DNA from 2 places in the Streptomyces sp. NPDC043746 genome. Region 2 is predicted to be linked to the other one. Evidence: predicted binding sites of a transcription regulator. Region 2 holds the regulator's gene; the other holds the start of a gene.
What was found. Region 2 encodes HrcA, which represses chaperone genes, less so after heat shock. Its sites were predicted from a motif close to TTNGCACTCNGNNNNNCNGAGTGCNAA; they were not measured.
Positions count from the first base shown of each region.

Region 1: a site for HrcA is predicted at 7,950-7,976, ahead of groES (co-chaperone GroES). Genes of this name have one in related genera too.

Region 1 covers NZ_JBWKCM010000030.1:40,238-50,375, reverse strand. Annotated here, with positions in the region: gene AC0682_RS26280 (hypothetical protein) at 1-493, opposite strand, end outside; gene tsaB (tRNA (adenosine(37)-N6)-threonylcarbamoyltransferase complex dimerization subunit type 1 TsaB) at 711-1,361, shown strand; gene rimI (ribosomal protein S18-alanine N-acetyltransferase) at 1,385-1,870, shown strand; gene tsaD (tRNA (adenosine(37)-N6)-threonylcarbamoyltransferase complex transferase subunit TsaD) at 1,870-2,988, shown strand; gene AC0682_RS26260 (hypothetical protein) at 2,985-3,254, shown strand; gene AC0682_RS26255 (MFS transporter) at 3,401-4,312, shown strand; gene AC0682_RS26250 (VOC family protein) at 4,402-4,875, shown strand; gene AC0682_RS26245 (hypothetical protein) at 5,015-5,323, shown strand; gene AC0682_RS26240 (class I SAM-dependent methyltransferase) at 5,402-6,634, opposite strand; gene AC0682_RS26235 (polysaccharide deacetylase family protein) at 6,764-7,738, shown strand; gene groES (co-chaperone GroES) at 8,133-8,441, shown strand; gene groL (chaperonin GroEL) at 8,541-10,138, shown strand, end outside.
Region 2 covers NZ_JBWKCM010000046.1:18,746-28,883, forward strand. Annotated here, with positions in the region: gene AC0682_RS30100 (MFS transporter) at 51-1,403, shown strand; gene AC0682_RS30105 (adenosine deaminase) at 1,367-2,359, opposite strand; gene AC0682_RS30110 (ribonuclease Z) at 2,428-3,339, opposite strand; gene AC0682_RS30115 (histidine triad nucleotide-binding protein) at 3,366-3,725, opposite strand; gene AC0682_RS30120 (16S rRNA (uracil(1498)-N(3))-methyltransferase) at 4,029-4,775, opposite strand; gene AC0682_RS30125 (nitronate monooxygenase) at 4,772-5,848, opposite strand; gene dnaJ (molecular chaperone DnaJ) at 5,981-7,120, opposite strand; gene hrcA (heat-inducible transcriptional repressor HrcA) at 7,121-8,137, opposite strand; gene AC0682_RS30140 (MBL fold metallo-hydrolase) at 8,318-9,049, shown strand; gene AC0682_RS30145 (DUF3097 domain-containing protein) at 9,253-10,071, shown strand; gene hemW (radical SAM family heme chaperone HemW) at 10,125-10,138, opposite strand, start outside.

The DNA.
Region 1 (10,138 bases), on a different contig from region 2:
CCGCCCGCTTCATCCGGACGCCACCGGTCCTCGACGTCGGGTCCGGGGGCTCCATCGACCCGTCCTGCGCCGCGCTGAAGCCGATCGCGACATTGTCGACGTTGGCGAAGCGCACCACGTGCTCGATGGGCACGCCGTCCGAGCCCTGGACCGTGCCCGAGCGCGAGGTGACCTGGTAGATGTCGGGCGGCGGGCTGACGGGGCTCGGCATCACCGTGAACGTACGGAGCGCCTTGCCGTTCGCGTCCACCAGCCAGACCCGCCGGTCCTTGAGCGCGTAGACCACACGCTCACCGGTGCCCGAGTCCGCCGGGACCGCCAGGGCGTCCTGCGTGGGCTTCGGCTCCGCGGTGGGCTGGGCGGAGGCGGAGGCGGAGACCGACGCCTTCGGAGTGGGGGAGGAGGACGCCACCGAATCGGGGGCGTTCGCCGATGCCTGGTAGGCGAGGACACCGACCACGGCGATCGCCGCCGCAGTGAGCCCGGCCACCATTCCCGAGCTTCCCCTTGACACCGTGGACTCCCCTTTCGCCCGCCGCCCCGCGGCAGCGTACGGCCGCTGCCGCGGGCGGCGTTGTCGTACAAGCTTTTACGTCGTACCCGCGGATACCCGGTGACGGTAGCAGCAGGCGGCGGGCGGGCCGGGACGCCGTACGGGCGCCGTACCGCCGTCGGCGGAGCCGTAGGCTGTTTGCGTGCTCTTGCTCGCCATGGATACCGCCACCCCCGCCGTCACCGTCGCCCTGCACGACGGGACGTCCGTCATCGCCTCCTTCGGCCAGGTCGACGCCCGCCGCCACGGCGAACTGCTGCTGCCCGCCGTCGACCGGGTCCTCGCCGGGGCCGGGGTGAAACTCGACGCCGTGACGGACGTGGTCGTGGGCGTCGGCCCCGGCCCCTACACCGGGCTGCGGGTCGGCCTGGTCACCGCCGCCACCTTCGGCTCCGCCCTCGCCGTCCCCGTACACGGCATCTGCACCCTGGACGGCCTCGCGTACGCCGCCGGGCGGGAGGGCGGGGTGGAGGGGCCCTTCGCCGTGGCGACGGACGCGCGGCGCAAGGAGGTGTACTGGGCGCGGTACGAGGACTCCCGCACCCGTACGGGTGAGCCCGCCGTCGACCGGCCCGCCGACATCGCCCGGGCGCTCGCCGGGCTCCCCGTGGTCGGCGCGGGCGCGGCCCTCTACCCGGAGGCGTTCCCGGACGCGCGCGGGCCCGAGCACGTGGCCGCCGGGGCGCTCGCCGCCCTCGCCGCCGAACGGCTGGCCGCCGGGCAGGAGCTGCTGGAGCCGCAGCCGCTCTATCTGCGCAGGCCCGACGCCCAGGTGCCGAAGAACTACAAGGTGGTCACCCCCAAGTGAGCACCGCCGCCGTCCTGCGCGAGATGCGCTGGTGGGACATCGAACCCGTGCTGGAGCTGGAGCACGAGCTGTTCCCGGACGACGCCTGGTCGCCCGGGATGTTCTGGTCCGAGCTGGCCCACGCCCGCGGTCCCGGCGCCACCCGCCACTACGTCGTCGCCGAGGAACCGGCCACCGGCCGGATCGTCGGCTACGCCGGGCTCGCCGCCCTCGGTGACCTCTCCGACGTCCAGACCATCGCGGTCAGCCGGGACGCCTGGGGCACCGGCCTCGGTGCCGAACTCCTCACCGACCTGCTGAAGGCCGCCACCGCCTTCGAGTGCGCCACCGTGCTCCTCGAAGTGCGCGTCGACAACGCCCGCGCCCAGCGGCTGTACGAGCGGTTCGGCTTCGAGCCGATCGGCTTCCGGCGCGGCTACTACCAGCCGGGGAACATCGACGCCCTCGTCATGCGCCTCACCATGCAAGAACACGCAGCGGACAACGCACCAGAGACCGGGACTGAATGATGGCTGCCGACGAACCCCTCGTACTCGGCATCGAGACCTCCTGCGACGAGACCGGCGTCGGCGTCGTGCGCGGGACCACCCTGCTCGCGGACGCCGTCGCCTCCAGCGTCGACACCCACGCCCGCTTCGGCGGCGTCGTCCCGGAGATCGCCTCGCGCGCCCACCTGGAGGCGATGGTCCCCACGATCGAGCGCGCCCTGAAGCAGGCCGGGGTCAGCGCCCGCGACCTCGACGGGATCGCCGTCACCTCGGGCCCCGGGCTCGCGGGGGCGCTGCTCGTCGGCGTCTCGGCGGCGAAGGCGTACGCGTACGCCCTGGACAAGCCGCTGTACGGGGTCAACCACCTGGCCTCCCACATCTGCGTCGACCAGCTGGAGCACGGCCCGCTGCCCGAGCCGACCATGGCGCTCCTGGTCAGCGGCGGCCACTCGTCCCTCCTGCTGGCCCCCGACATCACCGCCGACGTCCGCCCGCTCGGGGCGACCATCGACGACGCGGCGGGCGAGGCGTTCGACAAGATCGCCCGGGTGCTGGACCTGGGCTTCCCCGGCGGCCCGGTCATCGACCGGCTGGCCCGGGAGGGCGACCCGAAGGCCATCGCGTTCCCGCGCGGACTGACCGGCCCGCGCGACGCCCCGTACGACTTCTCCTTCTCCGGCCTGAAGACCTCGGTCGCCCGCTGGATCGAGGCGAAGCGGGCGGCGGGCGAGGAGGTGCCGGTGCGGGATGTGGCGGCGTCCTTCCAGGAGGCCGTGGTGGACGTGCTGACCCGAAAGGCGGTGCGGGCCTGCAAGGACGAGGGCGTCGACCACCTGATGATCGGCGGCGGGGTGGCGGCCAACTCCCGGCTCCGCGCGCTGGCCGAGGAGCGGTGCGAGCGGGCGGGCATCCGGCTGCGGGTGCCGCGGCCGGGGCTCTGCACGGACAACGGTGCGATGGTCGCGGCGCTCGGCGCGGAGATGGTGGCCCGCAACCGGCGCCCCTCCGACCTGGAGCTGTCGGCGGACTCGTCGCTGCCGGTGACGGAACCGCACGTTCCGGGTGCCGCGCACTCCCCCTCGCACGACCATGACCACGACCACGTGCACGAGATCAGCAAGGACAACCTGTACTCATGAGCGGCGCGACCATCGTCCTGATGTGGGAGGCCCGCGCGGTGGAGGGCCGAGGCGGCGAACTCCTGGAGTGGGCCCGCGCCCGGTCCGCCGAGTTGTCGCGCGAGCCCGCCCGCCGCGAACTCCTGCGCGCCCCGCAGGACCGGGTGCTGGTCATGACGTGGTGGGAGGGCGCCTCGTACGCCGACGACCTCCCCGAACTCCCCGAACCCGACGCCGCCCTGATCACCCGGCCGGTGCACCGGTGGAGGTTCGAGGCGGTGGGGTGAGCGGCGCCCCCGGCGGAGGCCTTTCGCCGGTGACCGCTCGGCCCCCTGCCCCCGGCTGATCAGGCCCTCGCCCCCCGCCTGATCAGGCCCTCCACGATCGCGTCCAGCTCGGCCGCGACCTCGTAGTCGGCGGCGTACTCCCGCCAGTGCTCCTTCAGCCCGGTCAGCCGGCAGCGGCGCTCCGGCGCAACGGCTGGACCTCGCCGGGGCGCTCCTCGCCACGGGCGGGACGACCCTGCTGGTCCTCGGGGCTCGTACGGGCCTCGGACGACGGCTGGGGCTCGGCCGTCACGCTCGTCACGCTCGGTGCGGCCCTGGCCCTGCTGGCCGCGTTCGTCGCCGTCGAACTCCGTACGCCCTCGCCCCTGCTCCGGCCCGGTCTGCTGCGGGGGCGGCCGGTGCTCACCGCCAACCTGTTCTGCCTGCTGCTGGCCTCGGCCCAGTTCGGCGCGTTCTACTTCGTCTCGCTCTACACGCAGCTGGTCCTCGGCTACGGGGCGACCGCCGCAGGGTTCGCGTTCCTGCCGCTCTGCGTGGGTGTCGTCGCGGGCTCCGTCCTCGCCTCCCGGGCGGTCGCGGCGCTCGGCATCCGCCGCCTGATGACCGTGGGAGGAGCGCTGGCGGCGCTCGGCATGGGCTGGTTCGCGGCGGCCGCCACGGTCGACGGCTCCTTCCTCGCCTCGATCCTCGGCCCGTCGCTGCTCTGCTCGCTCGGCATCGGGCTCTGCTTCGTCCCGCTCGGCACGGCCGCCACCACCGACGTGGCGCCCGGCGAGACCGGAATGGCCTCGGGGCTGCTCAACAGCTCCCGCCAGGTCGGCGGTTCGCTCGGCCTCGCGGTCCTGGTCACCGTCGCCGCCCAGGTCACGGGCGGCGCGACCGGGCCCGGTGCGCTCTCCTCGGGGTATGCGGCCGCGTTCTGGGTCGCGGCCGGGCTCCTGGCGGCCGCGGCGCTGGCGGCGTACGTCCTGCTGCCGGGGGAGAGCCGGGCCGCGGGCGGTCCGGTGGCCGCCGGGCCGGTGGCGGCGGAGCGGGACGGGGACGCGGCGGGCCGATGAGTTCGGGGGCCGGGGCAGGTCTACCCACCAAGAAGCCTGACACGGCACACGCCCCGGCCCCGGGGCGACCGGAGGAGGAGACCACCGCCATGCAGAAGATCACCCCCTGTCTCTGGTACGACGGCCGGGCGAAGGAGGCGGCCGAGCACTACGTCGCGATCTTCGGCGGCGAGGCCGGCGACTCCCGCGTCCTGGACGTCACCCACCACGGCGAGGCGGGCCCCGGCCGGGCGGGAGACGTGCTGACCGTCAGCTTCCGGCTCGCGGGCCAGGAGTACCTGGGCCTCAACGGCGGACCGCAGTTCCCGTTCACCGAGGCCATCTCGCTCTCCGTGGACTGCGCCGACCAGGCCGAGGTCGACCGGCTCTGGTCCGCGCTCTCCGAGGGCGGCGAGGAGGGCCGGTGCGGCTGGCTCAAGGACCGGTACGGCGTCTCCTGGCAGATCGTCCCCCGCGAGCTGCCGAGGCTGCTGGCCGACCCGGACCCGGCGAAGGCGGAGCGGACGATGAAGGCGATGCTCGGGATGGGGAAGCTGGACATCCAGGCGCTGCGGGACGCCTGAGCCGGGCGGACCGCGAGAGCGGGGAGGGCCGGAGCACCGGGGGAGGGGAGCCCGGGATCGAGGGGCGGGGGCGCTGATCCCCGCCGTCATCCTCGTCGGCCTCCACCTCGCCCGGGACCGGGAGATCCGCGCGCTGCTCGTGGAGTGGGGCGCGCTGGACCGGGACCCGGAGCGCGACCGGGAGCTGCGGCTGCCCGGGGTGAGCCTGGTCTGGCTGCTGCTGTCGTTCGTCCTGGCGGCGGGCGGGCTCGCGCTCTGCGTGATCGGCCCGTCGAGCGCCCGGCCGGGCGACGACACGTACGGCGCGGTCGCCCTGGTCATGGGCCTGGGCATGATCGCCTGGCTCACCGGACTCATCGGCGCCGTCAAGGCGTGGACGCACCGCCGCTGGGCGCTGCGGGTCCTGACGGCGACCGCCGCCCCGGCGCGCACCCCGGCCCACCAGTGACGCCGTACGTTCCGACCCGCCCGCTCACGCCGTGCCTCCCGACCCGCCCACTTCCCCCCTGCGTCCCGACCCGCCCGTTCACGCCAGCGGGCGGCCGATCAGCATCGTCGGCGCCCCCGCCACCCGGGTCAGGAACACCGTCGCCGCGTTCGGTCCGGCGAGCTTCATCCGGCGGCGCAACTCCTCCGGTTCGACCGCCGAGCCGCGCTTTTTGACGGTCAGCACGCCCACCTCGCGCTCCCGCAGCAGCGCCTTCAGCCGCTTCATGTTGAACGGCAGCTGATCGGTGATCTCGTACCCGGTGGCGTACGGGGAGGAGTACGGCACATCGCCGGTCACGTACGCGATCGTCTCGTCCACCAGCCGCCCGCCGCACCGCGCCACGACGTCCGCGACCAGATGCGCCCGGATCACCGCGCCGTCCGGCTCGTACAGATAGCGCCCTACCGGACCCACCGGCGGGGCGGGCAGCGGGGCCGGGGCGGTGAGGGCGGCCCCGGACGGCAGCAGGGTGGCCCGGATGGAACCGGGCGCGACGCCCTCCCCGTACCAGAGCACCGCCTCCTTCACATCGCCCCCGTCCGAGATCCACTCCGCTTCGGCCTCCGGCCCGATCGCCTCGTGCGGGATGCCGGGCGCGATCTTCAGCGCCGCGTGAGGGGCCTTCAGTGCGGCGGCCGTGGCCCAGGAGAGCGGCGGAGAGTACGCCTCCGGGTCGAAGATCCTGCCGCGCCCGCCCCGCCGGGCCGGGTCCACGAAAACCGCGTCGTAGGGAGAGGTGTCGACCTCCGTGACGTCGGCGCACCGCACCTCGATCAGGGCGGCGAGACCAAGCGCCTCGGCGTTGGCGCGGGCCACCTCGGCGGTGAGCGGGTCGCGGTCCACGGCGAGTACGGAGATCCCGGCGCGGGCCAGGGCGACGGCGTCGCCGCCGATGCCGCAGCACAGGTCCGCCACGCTCCGCACGCCGAGCGCGGCGAACCGGGCGGCGCGGTGGGCGGCGACCGAGGTGCGGGTGGCCTGCTCGACGCCGTTGGGCGTGAAGTACATCCGGTACGCGTCCCCGGCCCCGAACTTCGCCACCGCCCGCTGCCGCAGCCGCGCCTGGCCCAGGGCGGCCGACACCAGCTCCGGCGGGTGCGTGCGGCGCAGCCGGGTCGCGGTGGCCAGCTCCTGGGCGGGGTCGTGGTCGCGCAGCTCGGCCAGCAGGTGCTCGCCCTCGGGGGTGCGCAGGGCGGCGAAGGCGGCGTGTGCGGGGTCGCCGGGGGCGCCGGCCGGCGTGGCGGGGGTGGTTGCGTTCACCCGGCCCATTGTGGCCGGTGCGCGGAGGCGGGCCGGTACGGGCAGGCGCCGGCTCCTGTCCGCCGGTCGGGCGACGGGGCCGACCCCCTCGCGGTGTCGGGGCGGGAGGCGTGCGGACGACTGGCAGGATGCGGCGCCATGCAACTAGTAGGACAAAAAGGAAAATCACCCGCGAAGCGGCACCCCTCCGCGAGACGGCGCCGACCGGTCTCCGTCGTGCTGGCCGCCCTCCTGGCCGCCACCGTCACTTCGGCCTGCGCGGCGGCGACGGCCGACGGCGGTACGGGAGCCCAGGGCGGCCCGGCGGAGCCCGCGGCCGGGCAGCAGGGCGAGGCCGCCCGGCAGGCCGGACCCGCCCGCGCCCTGGACGCGTACGCCGAGGAGCTGAAACGGAAGCAGGCCGCACGGGCCGCCGCGGCGAAGAAGTGGGGGCTCGCCAAGACCCCGCTCGCCGCCCCCGAGCCCCCCGAGGTGAAGCCGCGCATCACCACCCGTCAAGGGTTCGAGGTCCGCGACGGCGAGGGGCTGCCGCCCGTCTTCACCACCGTCCCCACCAAGGAGAAGATCGTCTTCCTCACCATGGACGACGGGGCGGAGAAGGACCCCGCGCTGCTGCGGATGATGACCGAACTGGACATCCCCTACAGCGCGTTCCTCAGTGACTACGTCACCAAGGACAACTACGGCTACTTCCGGCAGATGCAGAAGCGCGGGGTGACCATCAGCAACCACACGCTCAACCACCGCTATCTGCCCGGCCTCTCCTACGCCGAGCAGAAGCGGGAGATCTGCGGCCAGCAGGAGAAGATCCTCAAGCAGTACGGGAAGCGGCCCACCCTCTTCCGCCCGCCCTACGGCAACTACAACCGCGACACCCTCGTCGCCGCCCAGTCCTGCGGCATCACCGCCGTACCGCTCTGGTCCGCCGAGGCCTTCGCCGACCGCATGGAGTGGCGCGAGTGGGACCGGGACCTGCACCCCGGCGACATCGTCCTCACCCACTTCCGGGGCAAGGGGGACTGGAAGGGGACCATGCCCGACATGATCCGGCTGGCCATGAAGACCATCACGGACAAGGGGTACGCGGTGGCGAAGCTGGAGGACTACGTCTGACCCGGCGCCCTCCCCGTACGCCCCGCATGCGCGCTCAGCCCCCGCTGCGCGCGCATGCGCCGTTCGGCACGCGCCGTCCCCGTACCGCCGTCATCTCCGTACCGTCGTACGGAACACCGCGCTCTGCCCCCACGTTGTCCGGACGGTGATCCGATGGAGCCCCGGTCGGGCCCCGGTCGGGCTCCGGTCGGGACGGCGCGAGGATGACGAATTGGCACTCCGCTTGACCGAGTGCTAATCGCGGTCATAGTCTCAGGTCTGGCACTCCCCCCTGGAGAGTGCCAGCACCACACTGTGCGACAGGGCAGGTCCGGCACCCGCGACGACGGATCGGTCTGGTCGCCGCCCACTGACTGCTAAACCCCGTGAGATCTCCGAAGGGGGAGACCGGATCGTGTCGACCACCAGCTCCAAGGTTGCGATCAAGCCGCTTGAGGACCGCATTGTGGTCCAGCCGCTCGACGCCGAGCAGACCACCGCTTCCGGCCTGGTCATTCCGGACACCGCGAAGGAGAAGCCCCAGGAGGGCGTCGTCCTCGCCGTGGGCCCCGGCCGCTTCGAGAACGGCGAGCGTCTTCCGCTCGACGTCAAGACCGGCGACGTCGTCCTGTACAGCAAGTACGGCGGCACCGAGGTGAAGTACAACGCCGAGGAGTACCTCGTCCTCTCGGCCCGCGACGTCCTCGCGATCGTCGAGAAGTAATTCACCCACGTTTGCCTGTGTTCTGCGCCCCTGGCCCCCTGCGTACCGACTAGCCGGGCGGCGAGGGGCGCAGTTCATTCCGAGAGGGAAGTACAGCCCATGGCGAAGATTCTGAAGTTCGACGAGGACGCCCGTCGCGCCCTTGAGCGCGGCGTCAACAAGCTTGCCGACACGGTCAAGGTGACGATCGGCCCCAAGGGCCGCAACGTCGTCATCGACAAGAAGTTCGGTGCGCCCACCATCACCAACGACGGTGTCACCATCGCGCGCGAGGTCGAGCTGGACGACCCGTACGAGAACCTCGGTGCCCAGCTCGTCAAGGAGGTGGCGACCAAGACCAACGACGTAGCGGGTGACGGCACCACCACCGCGACCGTCCTGGCCCAGGCGCTCGTCCGCGAGGGCCTGCGCAACGTCGCCGCCGGCGCCTCCCCGGCCGCCCTGAAGAAGGGCATCGACGCCGCCGTCAAGGCCGTCTCCGAGGAACTGCTCGCCACGGCCCGCCCGATCGACGACAAGGCCGACATCGCCGCCGTCGCCGCGCTCTCCGCCCAGGACCCGCAGGTCGGCGAGCTGATCGCGGACGCGATGGACAAGGTCGGCAAGGACGGTGTCATCACCGTCGAGGAGTCCAACACCTTCGGTCTGGACCTGGAGTTCACCGAGGGCATGGCCTTCGACAAGGGCTACCTGTCCCCGTACATGGTGACCGACCAGGAGCGTATGGAGGCCGTCCTCGACGACCCGTACATCCTGATCCACCAGGGCAAGATCGGCGCCATCCAGGAGCTGCTGCCGCTGCTGGAGAAGGTCATCCAGGGCGGCGGCTCCAAGCCGCTCCTGATCATCGCCGAGGACGTCGAGGGCGAGGCGCTCTCCACCCTCGTCGTCAACAAGATCCGCGGCACCTTCAACGCCGTCGCGGTGAAGGCCCCGGGCTTCGGCGACCGCCGCAAGGCCATGCTCGGTGACATCGCCACCCTCACCGGTGCGACCGTCATCGCCGAGGAGGTCGGCCTCAAGCTCGACCAGGCCGGTCTCGACGTGCTCGGCACCGCCCGCCGCGTCACCGTCTCCAAGGACGACACGACCATCGTCGACGGCGGCGGCAACGCCGACGACGTCAAGGGCCGCGTCAACCAGATCAAGGCCGAGATCGAGGCCACGGACTCCGACTGGGACCGCGAGAAGCTCCAGGAGCGCCTTGCGAAGCTGGCCGGCGGCGTGTGCGTCATCCGCGTCGGCGCCGCCACCGAGGTGGAGCTGAAGGAGAAGAAGCACCGCCTCGAGGACGCCATCTCCGCCACCCGCGCCGCGGTCGAGGAGGGCATCGTCTCCGGCGGTGGCTCCTCCCTCGTCCACGCCGTGAAGGTCCTGGAGGGCAACCTCGGCAAGACCGGCGACGAGGCCACCGGTGTCGCGGTCGTCCGCCGCGCCGCCGTCGAGCCGCTGCGCTGGATCGCGGAGAACGCCGGCCTGGAGGGCTACGTCATCACCTCCAAGGTCTCCGAGCTGGACAAGGGCCAGGGCTTCAACGCCGCCACCGGCGAGTACGGCGACCTGGTCAAGGCCGGCGTCATCGACCCGGTCAAGGTCACCCGCTCCGCCCTGGAGAACGCCGCGTCCATCGCGTCGCTGCTGCTCACGACCGAGACCCTGGTCGTCGAGAAGCCGGCCGAGGAAGAGGCCGACGCCGG
Region 2 (10,138 bases):
GCTCACCCTCCCCTCCCCCTGCCTGCTCAGGCATGTCTCCAGGAACGCCCATGTCCTCGCGCCCGCGCACCGCGTGGCCCGTCGTAGCCGTCTTCACGGCCGGCTACCTCGCCTCCTACCTGCTCCCCACCATCGTCGGCCGGCTCAGCGCCCATCTCGGTCTGAGTGCCGCGCAGGCGGGGCTGGTCGGCAGCGTGCTGCTGCTGAGTTCGGCGAGCGCCGGCTTCACGCTGGCGGGGCGGGTCGAGCGGTACGGGGCCCGGACCCCCGCCCGGGTCGGTCTGGTGCTGGCCACCGTGGGGTACGGCTCCGCCGCGCTGGCCGGGTCCGTACCGCTGGTGGTGGCCTCCGTGGTGGTCGGCGGCTTCGGCTCGGGGGCGGCGACGGCGGTCGCGGCGGCCGGGATCGCGGCCCGGCGCGACCCACACCGGACGTCCTCGCTCGGGCTGCTCACCGTCTCCGCCACGGCGGGCGCCCTCTATCTGACGATCCCCCACCTCGGCGGCGGCCACCGGCTCCCCTTCGCCGCGGTCGCGCTGGTGGCCCTGCTCGTCTGGCCCGCGACCGCCCGGCTGAACGGCCCCACGGCCCCCGAGGAGTCCGCCTCCCCGCTCACCGGCCGTCTGCCGCACCGCCGTTCCGGGCTCGTCCTGGCGGGCGGCATGCTCGTCTGGTCCATGGCGCAGAACGCGCTGTGGGGCGTCAGCAGCCGCATCGGCATCACGCAGGCAGGGCTGACCGAGGTCACCGTCGGCGCGGTCTTCGCCACCGCCCTCGGCGCGGGGCTGCTGGGCATCATGGGCGCCGGCGTGCTCGGGGCGCGGGTGGGCCGGGCGGTGCCGATCGGGCTCGGGACCGTGATCATCTCGGGGAGCATCGTGCTCAGCTCCTCGGCCCGGGACCTCGCCTCGTTCGCGACCGGCGAGATCCTGTGGAACACCGTCTACCCGGTGGTCCTCTCCTATCTGATCGGTCTTGCCGCCTCCCTGGACGTGCGGGGCCGCTGGGCGGTCCTGGCGGGCTCGGCCTCCTCCGTGGGCGTCGCCTGCGGCCCGCTCCTGGGCAGCGTGCTCTCCGAGGAGGCCGGCTACCCGGTGATGGGGCTGGTCCTCGGCGCGGCAACGCTCCTGGTCGCCGCGCCCGTCACCGCCGTGGCGCTGCACACCGGTGGCCGCCCGCTGGTGCCCGGCTCGGTCCGCCGCCGCGGTGGCGCCCCGGCCGCGCTGCTGGCCGCCACCACCGGCAGCCTCCCCGGTGCGGTGCCGAAGCTCGGCTCACCGGAGCAGCCCGTCACCGAACTGCGCGTACGGCGCAGGCGGCTGGTGCGCAGCGCGATCCGGACGGCCGGTCCGGACGGCGGGCCCGGTCAGGCGAACACGTACGCCTCGACCTCGGACAGATAGCGCGCCCGGCGCTCCTCGTCGTGGTCGAGGAAGGCCGCCTCGAAGGAGTTGCGGGCCAGGGTGCGCAGCTGCTCCGGTTCCAGGGCGAGGGCGTCCCGAACGGCGTCGAAGTTGTCCCCGGCGTACCCGCCGAAGTAGGCGGGGTCGTCGGAGTTGACCGTGCAGAGGAGCCCCGCCGCCATCATCTCCGGCAGCGGGTGGTCCTTCAGTGTGTCCACGGTGCGCAGCGTGACGTTGGAGAGCGGGCAGAGCGTCAGCGGCACCCGGTCCGCGACCAGCCGCGCCACCAGCTCCGGGTCCTCCATGCAGCGCAGCCCGTGGTCGATCCGCTCCACGCCGAGGACGTCCAGGGCCTCCCTGATGTACTCCGGCGGCCCCTCCTCCCCCGCGTGGGCCACCTTGCGCAGGCCGAGGGCGGTGGCCGCCTCGTACACCTCGCGGAACTTGGCGGGCGGGTGGCCGACCTCGGCGGAGTCCAGGCCGATCGCGCTGATCCGGTGCAGGTAGGGGCGGGCGGCGTCCAGGGTGCCGAGGGCCGCTTCGGCGGAGAGGTCGCGCAGGAAGCACAGGATGAGCTGGGTGGAGATCCCGTGGGTCTCCTCGCTGCGCTCCAGGGCCCGGCTCAGCCCTTCGACGACCGTGCCGACGGGGACGCCCCTGGCGGTGTGGGCCTGCGGGTCGAAGAAGATCTCCGCGTGCCGGACGCCCTGGGCGGCGGCGCGGGTGAGATAGGCGTCGGCGAGTTCGGTGAAGTCCTCCTCCGTCCGCAGCACGGCCATCAGCGCGTAGTAGAGGTCCAGGAAGGACTGGAGGTCCTCGAACCGATAGGCGTGGCGCAGCTCGTCGGTGGTGGCGTACGGCAGGGTCACCCCGTTGCGTTCCGCGAGGGCGAAGGCGAGTTCGGGTTCGAGGGTGCCTTCGATGTGGAGGTGGAGTTCTGCCTTGGGGAGGTGCACGGTCTCTCGCAAACGGTGGTGCTGGATGGGCGCACAGCGGTGGTGCCGGCGGGGTCGGGAAAGGTGGGTCAGTGGTGGCGAGGCGGCAGCGGGACCCGGATCAGGTCCTGGGCCACGGTGAGTTCGCCGTCGAATCCGGCGGTGCGGGCCTGCGCCTCGAAGAGTCCGGGGTCGCTGTAGCGCTGCGAGAAGTGGGTCAGCACCAGATGGCGTACGCCGGCCTCCTTCGCCACCCGGGCGGCCTGGCCCGCGGTCAGGTGGCCGTGGTCGGTGGCGAGCTTCTCGTCCTCGTCGAGGAAGGTCGACTCGATGACGAGCATGTCGCACCCCTCGGCGAGCGCGTACACCCCGTCGCAGAGCCGGGTGTCCATGACGAACGCGAACCGCTGCCCGCGCCGGTGCTCGGAGACCTGCTCAAGGGTGACGCCGCCGAGAACTCCCTCCCGCTGGAGGCGGCCGACGTCCGGTCCGGCGATGCCGTGCTCCTTGAGGAGGGCGGGCAGCATCCGGCGGGCGTCGGGCTCGGTGACGCGGTAGCCGTACGACTCGACGGGATGCGAGAGCCGGTGGCTGTCCAGGGTGTACGCGGGGGTGGTGGCGAGCACCCCGCCGGCCCCCGCGACCGGGGCCTCGGACAGCCGGACCGTCTCGCGGTAGGCGGTGGCGTACCGCAGCCGGTCGAAGAAGCGCTGCCCGCTCGCCGGATAGTGGGCGGTGACGGGATGCGGCACCTGGTCCAGGTTGATGCGCTGGATCACCCCGGCGAGCCCGAGGGAGTGGTCGCCGTGGAAGTGGGTGACGCAGATCCGGTCGATGTCGTGCGCGGCCACCCCGGCCCGCAGCATCTGGCGCTGGGTCCCCTCGCCGGGGTCGAAGAGGATGCCCTGGCCGTCCCAGCGCAGCAGGTAGCCGTTGTGGTTGCGGTGCCGGGTGGGGACCTGACTGGCGGTGCCGAGCACCACCAGCTCGCGTACGGACATGGGGAAACGCTCCTGCGGTGCGGGTGTTATCCGGGCGGCCACTGGAGGCCGCGGCCGCCCAGGACGTGGGCGTGCGCGTGGAAGACGGTCTGGCCGGCGCCGGAGCCGGTGTTGAGGATGACCCGGTAGCCGGTGGAGTCGATCTTCTCGTCGGCGGCGACCGCTGCGGCCTCGGTCAGCACATCGGCGGCGACCCGCGGTTCGGCGGCGGCCAGCGAGGCGGCGTCCGGGTAGTGGGTCTTCGGGATGACCAGGACATGGGTCGGGGCCTGCGGGTTGATGTCGCGGAAGGCGACGGTGGTCTCGCTCTCCCGGACGATGGTCGCCGGGATGTCTCCCGAGACGATCTTGCAGAACAGGCAGTCGGTCTGCGGCTCTCCCGCCATGGCTCCGGGCCTCCTCGCTCGCTGATGATCCGTACGGCTCATGCTATGGCCTGTCGTCAAACCGCCGTCGCTGCCCGGTGGGCGACCGCGCGGCGTCCGGTGCGTGCGACCGCACGGCGCCCCCATGGTCCTGCAGCGGAGCTGCCAGGGCCTTTCGGCCACGCCGCGAGCGCGCGTGCCGGGCGTCGCGCGGCAGAGGGCAGGCGGCAGGCGGCAGGCGGCAGGCGGCAGGCCCTACTCCTCCTCCCCGGCGCCCGGCCGTGGGGTCGCCGACCCAGCGCTTGGCGCGACGCCGGACCGTGTTCAGCCCCAGCGCCCCGTGCGCCCCAGCAGCAGCGCGGTCGCGGCCGTGCCCGCCGTGGACGTACGGAGCACACTGCGGCCCAGCCGGTACGGGCGGGCCCCCGCCTCGGCGAAGGCGGTCAGCTCCTGCGGGGAGACGCCGCCCTCGGGGCCGACGACGAGCACGATGCCGCCGGCGGCGGGGAGTTCGGCGGTGGCGAGCGGGGCGCTGTCGTGGTCGCGGTCCTCGTGCAGGACCCCGGCGAAGTCGGCACCGGCCAGCAGCGCGGCGACCTGCTTGGTCGTCATGGCCCCGGCCACCTCGGGGAAGCGGACGCGGCGGGACTGCTTGCCCGCCTCCCGGGCCGTGCTGCGCCACTTCGCCAGGGACTTGGCGCCCCGGTCGCCCTTCCACTGGGTGATGCAGCGGGCGGCCTGCCACGGCACGATCGCGTCGACGCCGGTCTCGGTCATCGTCTCGACGGCCAGCTCGCCCCGGTCGCCCTTGGGGAGCGCCTGGACGACGGTGATCCGGGGCGCGGGCTCCGGCTCCTCGTGGATGGTCCCGATGCCGGTGACGGTCAGCCGGTCCTTGCCCTCGGCGGCCCGGACCACGCCCTCCGCCCAGTGGCCGAGCCCGTCGGTGAGGACGACGTCCTCGCCGGGCTCCAGCCGCCGGACCGACACGGCGTGCCGCCCCTCGGGCCCGTCGAGCACGAACTCCGGTCCGGTGGGCATCCGTTCGACGACGAAGACGGGTGCCGTCACCGGGGGCTCCTCGTGCTCAGGGCCGTGCGGGCGGCCTCCAGTTCGGCGGCGAGCAGCTCGACCAGCTCGGCCACGGGCAGCTCGCGGGCCATCCGGTGGCCCTGCCCGGCCCACAGGGCCATGCCCTGGGCGTCCCCGGCCTTGGCGGCGGCCTGGCGGAGCCCGGTGGTCAGGTGGTGGACCTGGGGGTAGGCCGCGGGGGCGTACGGGCCGTGTTCACGGATGAACCGGTTGACCAGGCCGCGCGCGGGCCGCCCGGAGAAGGCGCGGGTCAGCTCGGTGCGGACGAAGAGCGGGTTGGTCAGGGCCTGCTTGTGGAGCAGGTGGGCGCCGGACTCGGGGCAGATGAGGAAGGCGGTGCCGAGCTGGGCGGCGTCGGCCCCGGCCGCCAGGACGGCGGCGATCTGGCCGCCGCGCATCAGACCGCCCGCGGCGACGATGGGGAGCTGCACGGTCTCGCGGACCTGGGTGACGAGGGTGAGCAGCCCGGTGCCGGTGTGGTCGGCCTGCGGATCGTCGCGGTGGGTGGACTGGTGGCCGCCCGCCTCGACGCCCTGGACGCACACGGCGTCGGCGCCCGCCCACTGGGCGGCCTGGGCCTCCTCGGCGGACGTGACGGTCACGACGGTGTACGTGCCCGCCTTCGCGAAGGCGTCCAGCGTGTCGCGGGTGGGGCAGCCGAAGGTGAAGGAGACCACCGGGACGGGGTCCTCCAGCAGGATGGCGACCTTCGCCTCGTACCCGTCGTCACCGGCGCTGCTGTCGGGGTCGCCGAGCGGGGTCTCGTACCAGGCGGCCTCACCGGCCAGTTGGTGGCGGTAGACCTCGACGGCGCTGGGGTCGGCGAGGGCGGGCTGCGGCATGAAGAGGTTGACGCCGAACGGGCCGCCGGTGAGCCGGCGCAGCTGTTTGATCTCGTTGTACATCCCGTCCGCCGTCTTGTACCCGGCGGCCAGGAACCCGAGCGCACCGGCCTCGATGACGGCGGCGGCGAGCTGAGCTCCGGAAGCGCCGCCCGCCATGGGGGCCTGCACGATCGGATACCGGCAGAGATCGGTCAACGCGGAGGACATGAACGCATCGTGCCACGTCCGCCGCACAGGGCCGAATCAGCCAGCGTCCGGCGTGACCGGTTCTCCTGCCGAACGCCGCGCCGCCCTCCGGTCGGGGACCGGAGGGCGGCGCGGTGAAAGGCGGAAAACGTCTCAGCGGCCGTTGAAGGCGTCCTTCAGCCGCGAGAACAGGCCCTGCTGACCTGGCTGGAACTGGCCCAGGGGCCGCTCCTCGCCGCGCAGCTTCGCCAGCTCCCGCAGCAGCCGCTCCTGCTCCGCGTCCAGCTTGCTCGGCGTGACCACCTCGACGTGGACGATCAGATCGCCCCGGCCGCCGCCGCGCAGATGCGTGATGCCGCGCCCGTGCAGGGGCACCGACTGGCCGGACTGGGTGCCGGGCCGGATGTCGATCTCCTCCAGGCCGTCCAGCGTCTCCAGCGGACACTTGGTGCCGAGGGCGGCGGCGGTCATCGGGATGGTGACCGTGCAGTGCAGATCGTCGCCGCGCCGCTGGAAGACCGGGTGCGCGACCTCGTGGATCTCCACGTACAGATCGCCGGGCGGGCCGCCGCCGGGGCCGACCTCGCCCTCACCGGCGAGCTGGATGCGGGTGCCGTTGTCGACGCCCGCGGGAATCTTGACGGTGAGCGTGCGGCGCGAGCGGATGCGGCCGTCACCGGCGCACTCCGGGCACGGCGTCGGCACGACCGTACCGAAGCCCTGGCACTGCGGGCAGGGGCGCGAGGTCATGACCTGGCCCAGGAAGGACCGGGTGACCTGCGAGACCTCGCCACGGCCGCGGCACATGTCACAGGTCTGGGCGGAGGTGCCGGGGGCCGCGCCCTCGCCGCTGCAGGTGTTGCAGACGACCGCCGTGTCGACCTGGATGTCCTTGGTGGTGCCGAAGGCCGCCTCGTTGAGGTCGATCTCCAGGCGGATCATGGCGTCCTGGCCGCGCCGGGTGCGCGAGCGGGGCCCGCGCTGGGCGGCGTTGCCGAAGAACGCGTCCATGATGTCGGAGAAGTTGCCGAAGCCACCGGCTCCGAAGCCGCCCGCGCCGCCGCCACCGCCGTTGGCGGAGAGCGGGTCGCCGCCGAGGTCGTAGACCTGCTTCTTCTGCGGGTCCGACAGCACCTCGTAAGCGGCGTTGATCTCCTTGAACCGCTCCTGGGTCTTCGGATCCGGGTTGACATCCGGGTGCAGCTCGCGGGCGAGCCGACGGAATGCCTTCTTGATCTCGTCCTGCGATGCGTCGCGGCGTACGCCGAGTACGGCGTAGTAGTCCGTGGCCACTTACGACTCCGCCAGGATCTGTCCGACGTAACGTGCCACTGCGCGTACCGCTCCCATCGTTCCGGGGTAGTCCATGCGGGTCGGTCCGACCACGCCGAGTTTGGCGACTGCCTCGTCGCCCGAACCGTAGCCGACCGCGACGACGGACGTGGAGGTGAGCCCCTCGTGGGCGTTCTCGTGCCCGATCCGCACGGTCATGGCTGGGTCCGTGGCCTCACCGAGCAGCTTCAGCAGGACGACCTGCTCCTCCAGTGCTTCCAGCACCGGCCGGATCATCACAGGGAAGTCGTGCCCGAAGCGGGTGAGGTTGGAGGTGCCGCCGATGATCAGCCGCTCCTCCGTCTCCTCGACCAGGGTTTCGAGGAGGGTGGAGAGAACCGTGGAAACCGTTCCCCGGTCCTCGCTGTCGAAGGATTCCGGCAGCTCCCGCACCAGCCGCGGGACATCGGCGAAGCGGCGTCCGACGACCCGGCTGTTGAGCCGGGCCCGCAGATCCGCGAGCGATGCCTCGCCGAAGGGCGCGGGGCAGTCGATCATACGCTGTTCGACCCGGCCGGTGTCCGTGATCAGGACGAGCATCAGCCGGGCGGGGGCGAGGGACAGCAGCTCCACGTGGCGCACCGTCGAACGGGTCAGCGAGGGGTACTGCACGACCGCGACCTGCCGGGTCAGCTGCGCGAGCAGCCGCACGGTCCGGCCGACCACGTCGTCGAGGTCGACCGCGCCGTCGAGGAAGTTCTGGATCGCCCGGCGCTCGGCGGAGGAGAGCGGCTTGACGCCCGCGAGCCTGTCGACGAAGAGGCGGTACCCCTTGTCGGTGGGGATGCGCCCCGCGCTCGTGTGCGGCTGCGCGATGAAGCCTTCCTCCTCCAGCACCGCCATGTCGTTGCGGACGGTGGCCGGGGAGACTCCCAGCTGGTGCCGTTCGGTCAGCGCCTTGGAGCCGACGGGCTCCTCCGTGCCGACGTAGTCCTGGACGATGGCGCGCAGCACCTCGAGCCTGCGTTCGCTGAGCATGGCGCACACCTCCAACTGTCGTTCCCCGGGGCTCTGTCCCCGGCTCTCCGTCTGGCACTCGCTGCATACGAGTGCCAGCCACCCACCGGATCAGTGTACGGGGGTGGGGTGGGGCCTGGGCAAGGGTGACCGGCCATGCCGCCGCCGAGCCGTACGGGACGTTGCCGATAGCGTCGCCCCATGGACGTGTTGTGGGAAGACTACGGCTGGGAGCGGTTGGGTCACGGTGTCGGCCGGCGGCGCCTTCCGGGCTGGGACGCCACGGTGGCACTGGTGGCCGGGGCGGACGGGGTGCTCCTGTACGACACCGGCTCGACGCTGCGCGAGGGCGCCGAGCTGCGCGGGCAGGCCGAGGCGCTGCTCGGCCGGAGGGTGACGCATATCGCACTGAGCCACCCGCACTTCGATCATGTGCTGGGCACGGCGGCGTTCGCCGGGGCGCAGGTGTACGGGGCGGTGGGGATCGCCGCACTGCTGGAGCGCTCGGCGGACGGGCTGGCCGTCTCGGCCGTGCACCACGGGCTCGCGGAGGACGAGGCGCACCGGGCGGTGGACACGCTGGTGGTGCCGCACCACGAGGTGACCGGTGAGTGGACGCTCGACCTGGGCGGCGGCCGCCAGGTGCTGCTGGCCAACGTGGGCCCGGGCCACAGCGGCCACGACCTCGCGGTGCTGGTCCCGGGCGCGGACGGGGAGCCTCCGGTGGTGCTCTGCGGAGACCTGGTGGAGGAGTCCGGCGACCCGCAGGCGGGCCGGGACGCGGTCCCCTCGCGCTGGCCGGCGGCGCTGGACCGGTTGCTGGAGCTGGGCGGCGAGGAGGCGCTGTACGTACCGGGGCACGGGGCGGTGGTGGACGCGGCGTTCGTCCGGGGGCAGCGGGAGGCGCTGGCGGAGCGGTTCGGGGTGGGGTGAGGCTTCGGGGTGGCGTGAGGGGCCTGGGGTGGGGTGCGGGGCCTCGGGTCGGGTGAGGGCCGCGGGGCGGGGCGAGGTGCTTCGGCGTCGCGTGGGGCGGCGGGCGGGCGTGTGGCTCACGCGGCGCGCGGGCGCGCACTCCGGCTCGCGTGTCGTGGCGGGGTGCGAATCTCCGTACCGGCGGGGCGAATTATCGTCGTGCCATGCGCAGCTACCAGCCGGACCTGACCCCGCCGTGGAAGCGGTCCGCCCCCGTGCCCGAGGTCCCCGCCGAACCCGATCTGGTCGTGGAGGAGGTCGCCACCGGTTTCTGCGGGGCGGTGATCCGCTGCGAGAAGACGGCCCAGGGGCCCACGGTGACCCTGGAGGACCGGTTCGGCAAGCACCGGGTCTTCCCGATGGAGCCGCGCGGCTTCCTGCTGGAGGGCAAGGTGGTCACCCTGGTCCGCCCGGCCCCCGGCGGCCCGGTGCGCCCCACCCGTACGGCCTCCGGCTCGGTGGCGGTGCCCGGTGCGCGGGCCCGGGTGGCGCGGGCGGGGCGGATCTACGTGGAGGGCCGGCACGACGCGGAGCTGGTCGAGCGGGTGTGGGGCGACGACCTGCGGATCGAGGGCGTGGTCGTGGAGTACCTGGAGGGCATCGACGACCTCCCGTCCATCGTCCGCGAGTTCTCGCCCGGCCCGGACGCGCGGCTCGGGGTGCTGGTGGACCACCTGGTGGCCGGTTCCAAGGAGTCCCGGATCGCCGCGCAGGTCTCGGACCCGCATGTGCTGGTGGTGGGTCACCCGTACATCGACGTGTGGGAGGCGGTGAAGCCGTCGTCGGTGGGGATCGGGGCGTGGCCGGTGGTGCCGCGGGGCCAGGACTGGAAGACGGGGGTGTGCCGGGCGCTGGGGTGGCCGGAGAACACGGGCGCGGCCTGGCAGCACATCCTGTCCAAGGTGCGCAGCTACAAGGACCTGGAGCCGCAACTGCTCGGTCGGGTGGAGGAGTTGATCGACTTCGTGACGCTGCCGGAGTGACGTCACAGCCAGGGGCCTCCGGGCCCCTGGCTGTCGGCTACCGGGCCCCGGCCTCAGTCCACCAGGT